Psychroserpens ponticola: one gene and its partner. The protein of the gene in region 1 interacts with the protein of each later gene in a pairwise test. Links are inferred from orthologs where the notes say so. Each region holds a gene or a part of one and is shown in the gene's direction. Other genes may lie near its edges.

Region 1 (3,222 bases):
TAAGCTACAACAATCTTTTAGATGTTGATGCAGCTGTAAATCTAATGAACGAATTTAAAGGTGAAACGCCAACATTTGCTATCTTAAAACATAATAATGCTTGCGGTTTTGCGCAACGGGAAACGATTCAACAAGCCTACAAAGATGCATTAGCAGGCGATCCTGTTTCTGCATTTGGTGGTGTTTTAATTGCCAATACCGAAATTGATAAAGCCACAGCCGAAGACATTCATACACTTTTCTGTGAAGTTGTAATTGCACCTTCCTTTTCTGATGATGCTTTAGCCATTTTAAAAGGAAAAAAGAACAGAATTCTACTCATTTTACATGATGTAGATTTTCCTCAAACCAATGTAAGAACTTGTCTCAATGGTGTTTTAGTCCAAGACAGAAACAATAAAACGGATAGCATTAATGATTTATCTAATGCGACTAACAATAAACCAACTCTAAATGAGTTAGATGATTTAATATTTGCCTCAAAAATATGTAAGCATACCAAATCAAATACTATTGTTTTAGTAAAGGACAAACAACTGTGTGCAAGTGGAACAGGGCAAACAAGTCGTGTAGATGCACTTAATCAAGCGATTCACAAAGCACAATCATTTAAATTCGACTTAAAAGGTGCTGTTATGGCTAGTGATGCATTTTTTCCATTTCCAGATTGCGTAGAAATTGCAGATAATGCAGGAATTACTGCTGTGATACAACCTGGAGGCTCAATTAAAGATCAATTAACTATTGATTATTGTAATGATAATAATTTAGCAATGGTTATGACTGGAACACGTCATTTTAAGCATTAAAATTCCTTAAAAAAAAGGAATCTCTAACATGGAATGTTTTTACCTAATTTCAAACATCCAAATGTAAAAAGCATACGTTTAACTATAAAAAGTTAAACACTTAGCTTTCATGTAAATTGAAATACAAATAAACTGTAAATATTTAGTAAGTTTTACTACATTTACAAAAGACCAAGAACTGAATACAATAACGCCCTCATAATATTAGAATAGCATATGGGATTTTTTGATTTCTTAACCGAAGAAATAGCCATAGATTTAGGAACTGCGAATACGCTTATTATCCACAACGACAAAGTAGTTGTTGATAGTCCTTCAATAGTTGCAAGAGATAGAATTTCAGGTAAAATTATCGCTGTTGGAAAAGAAGCCAACATGATGCAAGGAAAAACGCATGAAAACATTAAAACGATTAGACCTTTGAAAGATGGTGTAATTGCCGATTTTGATGCATCTGAGCAAATGATTAGTATGTTTATTAAAAACATTCCTGCACTTAAAAAGAAATTATTTACACCAGCACTTCGCATGGTTGTATGTATTCCATCTGGAATTACTGAAGTAGAAATGCGAGCTGTAAAAGAATCTTGTGAGCGTGTTAATGGTAAAGAAGTGTATCTTATTCATGAACCAATGGCAGCAGCAATAGGTATTGGTATTGATATCATGCAACCAAAAGGAAATATGATTGTTGATATTGGAGGTGGAACCACTGAAATTGCTGTTATTGCACTTGGTGGAATTGTTTGTGACAAATCGGTAAAAGTTGCAGGAGATGTATTTACCAACGATATTATTTATTACATGCGAACACAACATAACCTTTATGTAGGTGATCGTACTGCTGAAAAAATAAAAATTCAAATTGGTGCAGCTACTGAAGATTTAGATCTTCCACCAGAAGAAATGAGTGTTCAAGGTCGTGATTTATTGACTGGAAAACCTAAGCAAGTTCAAATCTCATATCGCGAAATTGCAAAAGCACTTGATAAATCAATTTTGAGAATTGAAGATTCTGTTATGGAAACCTTATCTCAAACACCTCCAGAATTAGCTGCAGATATTTACAATACTGGTATTTATTTAGCAGGTGGTGGTTCTATGTTACGTGGATTAGACAAACGTTTATCTCAAAAAACAGATTTACCAGTTTATATAGCTGAAGATCCCTTAAGAGCAGTTGTTCGTGGTACAGGAATTACACTTAAAAACTTACCTAAATTTAAAAGTGTATTGATTAAATAACTGAGAATACCTACTTAACATGCAACAGATTATAAACTTTGTCATTAGAAACAAAACTTCTCTTTTGTTTCTGCTGTTGTTTTTTGTTTCTATTGCTTTAACGATTCAATCGCATTCTTATCATAAAAGTAAATTCATTAATTCTGCTAACTTTTTTACTGGTGGCATTTATGAAAGTGCAAATAATGTTTCAAATTACTTCGATTTAAAGACTCAAAATGAAATTCTAGTTGAAGAGAATAATAAATTACGTTCGCAGATTCTAAACCGTGAGGATTCTACAATAGTTTCTACATCAATTATGGATACAACTACATATAACGGTCGTTATAAAATTCAAACTGCAAAAATCATAAACAATAATTATTCAGCTTCAAAAAATTACTTAACACTAAATAAAGGTGAAAAACACGGATTTAAAGAAGATTTAGCTGTAATCACTTCAAAAGGAATTGTTGGTATTATTGATAATACGTCTAATGGGTATTCGAGAGTACTTTCAATTTTAAATACAAAAAGTCGAATTAATGCACAGTTAAAATCTTCTAATCATATAGGCTCATTGGTTTGGAATGCAAAATCATCAGCAAAAGGTCAACTTACTGATATTTCAAAATTTGCGCCTGTAAAACAAGGTGATACTATTGTTACAGGAGGTGAATCTTCAATTTTCCCTCAAGGGATTCCAATTGGGATTGTGGATAATTTCGTTTTAGATATTAGTGGAGACACCTATACTATCGATGTTAAATTATTTAATGACATGACAAATTTATCACATGTTTATATCATTGAAAATTTAGATGCAGAAGAAATAAAACAACTAGAAAACCCAGGCAATGAATAGTTTAAATATTAATAGCATCATACGTTTTGTTGTGTTAATATTGACGCAAGCATTGCTGTTCAATCACATTAATTTTTTAGATTCTGTAAATCCGTATCCTTACATTCTGTTTATACTCCTATTCCCAGTAAACAACAATCGTACACTCTTTATTTTTTTAAGTTTCATGTTGGGATTATTTGTAGATATCTTTTCAGATTCTGGAGGTGTTCATGCAGCAGCATGTGTCACAATTGCGTTTGCAAGACCACCAGTTTTAAAGTTTGCTTTCGGAATGATTTACGAACATCAAAATATAAAATTTAACAACACCGAGTTTGG
Region 2 (3,336 bases), 2.7 Mb from region 1 along the record:
ACGGAATTAATTCAACATATAAAAGAATCTTCGGCTCACGTTATTTTAACTATTGGAGCAGGAGATATTGGAGAAGAGGTAAAACATATTAAAAAAGCATTAAGTATTGCGAGTTAATTATAATCACATAAAGGTCTTATTATTAGTGCTACTAGTTGGTTTTCTATACGTGTTTTCATCGTTTAGAAATTCTATTAGAACAGTGAATGCTCCAATGATACAATTTGTTGGTGATGATAACCTGTTTGTAACACAAGAGAATGTTAGTAAATTGTTAATACAAAATCAGGAGAGTGTTGCGAATAAGCCTAAAGATATTATAGATTTGAACGCGTTGGAAACTGCCCTGAATTCCAATCCAATGATTAAGCAAGCGCAAGTGTTTATGAGTGTTGAAGGCTCTATCACTGCTAATATTGAACAAAAAAAACCTATAGCAAGAGTAAGTACAAATGCCTCCTATTACATTGATGAGCAAGGTTCGTTTATGCCTTTATCAACAAATTACACAGCTCGTGTGCCTTTAGTAACTGGAGTAATTGAAAAAAATAATTTATCAAATGTATTCACTATAGCTCAAAAAGTTAAATCGGATGCGTTTTTGAAAAAGCACGTTGTTGAGATTCATCAAAATGAAGATCAATCTATTGATTTGAGATTGCGTAATGCCGATTTTAATGTGCATTTAGGACGTTTAAATCTATTAGATAAAAAAATTAATAACCTAAAAGCGTTTTATTTAAAGGCTATAAAAGATAAAACATTAGATAGTTATAGTGTTGTGAATTTAAAGTTTGATAAGCAAGTTATTTGCACCAAAAAATAAGTGATGGAGAACAATAAAATTTCAGTAGGATTAGACATCGGAACCACAAAAATTGTGGCTATGATTGGTCGTAAGAATGAATATGGAAAGGCAGAAATTTTGGGTATTGGTAAATCCAAAAGCTTAGGCGTGCATAGAGGTGTCGTAAATAATATTACACAAACAATACAGTCGATTCAGCAAGCTGTTCAAGAAGCAGAAGCAGAAGCAGGAATGAAAATTGAAGATGTCACTGTTGGTATAGCTGGTCAGCATATTAGAAGTTTGCAACATAGTGATTATATCACTAGAGCAAATTCTGAAGTCGTTATAGACGAAGAAGATATTGATAGATTAATCAATCAAGTGCACAAATTAGTAATGTTGCCTGGTGAAGAGATTATTCATGTCCTTCCTCAAGAATATAAAATTGATGGTCAACCAGAAATTAAAGAACCAATTGGGATGTATGGTGGACGATTAGAAGCGAACTTCCATGTCGTTGTCGGACAAGTATCGTCGATTAGAAATATTGGTCGTTGTGTAAAAAGTTCTGGTTTAGAATTAGAAGGCATCACATTAGAACCTTTAGCATCAGCAAATGCAGTGTTAAGTCAAGAAGAAAAAGAAGCAGGAGTAGCTTTGATTGATATAGGAGGAGGAACAACAGATTTAGCTGTTTTTAAAGATGGAATTATTCGCCATACAGCAGTGATTCCTTTTGGAGGAAATGTGGTTACTGAAGACATAAAAGAAGGTTGCTCTATAATTGAAAAGCAAGCTGAATTGTTAAAAATAAAATTTGGTTCAGCATGGCCAGGAGAAAATAAAGACAACGAAATTGTATCTATTCCTGGTTTACGTGGTCGTGAGCCTAAAGAGATTACTTTAAAGAATTTGTCTAAAATTATACACGCAAGAGTCGTAGAAATCGTAGAACAAGTTTATGTAGAGATCAAAAATTATGGTCACGAAGAACAAAAAAAGAAATTAATTGCAGGTATTGTTTTAACAGGTGGTGGAAGCCAATTAAAACACTTAAAGCAATTAGTAGAATACATAACAGGAATGGATACTAGAATTGGCTATCCTAATGAGCATTTAGCTGGAGACAGTGATGATGATATTGCAAGTCCTTTATTTGCAACAGCTGTTGGATTAGTAATGGATGGCTTAAAGCGTCAAGAACGAAAACGCGTAGAGAAAGAAGTAGAAGAAATGGAACTTGCTATGGAAGAGCATTCCGAAGAGCAAATTACACATGAAGAAGAACGTATTCAGCAACCAAAAAAAGAACGTAAATCGTTTTTAGATAAATTGACTGAGCGTGTCAAAGATTTTTTAGACAACGCTGAGTAATCAGAGAAATAAATCTATTGAATAAAACATATTAAGTACAAAACAACAACCAGTAAAAAGAATATTTATGAGCAACAACATTGAATTAGGCGATATTTCATTCGATTTGCCAAAGAACCAATCAAATGTCATCAAAGTGATTGGAGTTGGTGGAGGAGGAAGCAATGCTATTAATCACATGTTTCAACAAGGGATTAAAGGAGTTGACTTCGTTATCTGTAATACAGATTCCCAAGCATTACAAAATAGTGGTGTCCCAAACAAGATCCAATTAGGAGTAAATTTAACCGAAGGTTTAGGAGCAGGAGCAAATCCTGAAGTAGGAGAACAAGCTGCCGTTGAAAGTCTTGAAGATTTAAGACGAATGTTAGGTACCAATACAAAAATGGTATTTATCACAGCAGGAATGGGTGGAGGTACAGGAACTGGAGCTGCACCAATCATTGCCAAACTTGCTAAAGAGATGGAAATATTAACTGTTGGTATTGTGACGATGCCATTTCAGTTTGAAGGAAAAACAAGAAATGAGCAAGCTGCTAAAGGTATTGAAACACTTCGTTCACATGTAGATTCTTTGGTTGTGATTAACAATAATAAGCTTCGTGAAGTTTATGGTAATTTAGGTTTTAAAGCAGGTTTCTCTAAAGCTGATGAAGTATTGTCAACAGCTTCACGCGGTATAGCAGAAGTAATTACACATCACTATACTCAAAATATTGATTTACGTGATGCTAAAACTGTATTGAGTAATAGTGGTACAGCAATCATGGGTTCTTCAACCTCTTCAGGTAAGACCAGAGCACAAGAAGCTATTATGAAAGCTCTAGATTCACCACTGTTAAATGATAATAAAATTACAGGAGCCAAAAACGTATTGTTGCTAATCGTTTCAGGATCTCAGGAAATTACTATCGATGAAATAGGAGAAATCAATGATCACATTCAAAATGAAGCTGGTCATGGTGCAAATATTATTATGGGTGTTGGTGAAGACGAATCATTAGAAGAATCTATCGCTGTAACTATTATCGCTACTGGTTTCGATATAGATCAACAGCACGATATCTCTAATACAGAACAAAAGAAAGTTGTACATGCTTTAGAAGACGATAGAAATGATGATGTCTATATTAAAGAAAGTGATCCAGCAATCATTACTCCAGACATCGTTC

The links.
Region 2: the proteins of MUN68_RS01875 (region 1) and ftsA interact in binary tests that used the Escherichia coli proteins (3 or more experiments, as listed by UniProt). The link is inferred for Psychroserpens ponticola from one-to-one orthologs.

What each region holds. Positions count from the first base shown.
Region 1 is NZ_CP116221.1:446,693-449,914, reverse strand. The notes cover bases 158-3,039. They hold MUN68_RS01875 (rod shape-determining protein), read left to right. Parts: upstream 158-1,025; coding sequence 1,026-2,054; downstream 2,055-3,039. Other genes in these bases: MUN68_RS01865 (rod shape-determining protein MreD), read left to right, coding at 2,894-3,039; mreC (rod shape-determining protein MreC), read left to right, coding at 2,074-2,901; purH (bifunctional phosphoribosylaminoimidazolecarboxamide formyltransferase/IMP cyclohydrolase), read left to right, coding at 158-809. Outside these bases: more of purH, read left to right, coding at 1-157; more of MUN68_RS01865, read left to right, coding at 3,040-3,222. UniProt on the Escherichia coli protein: Forms membrane-associated dynamic filaments that are essential for cell shape determination. Acts by regulating cell wall synthesis and cell elongation, and thus cell shape.
Region 2 is NZ_CP116221.1:3,162,312-3,165,647, reverse strand. Bases 1-2,996 are described here. They hold ftsA (cell division protein FtsA), read left to right. Parts: upstream 1-829; coding sequence 830-2,164; downstream 2,165-2,996. Other genes in these bases: ftsZ (cell division protein FtsZ), read left to right, coding at 2,232-2,996; MUN68_RS13945 (cell division protein FtsQ/DivIB), read left to right, coding at 215-826; murC (UDP-N-acetylmuramate--L-alanine ligase), read left to right, coding at 1-117. Outside these bases: more of ftsZ, read left to right, coding at 2,997-3,336. UniProt on the Escherichia coli protein: Essential cell division protein that assists in the assembly of the Z ring. May serve as the principal membrane anchor for the Z ring.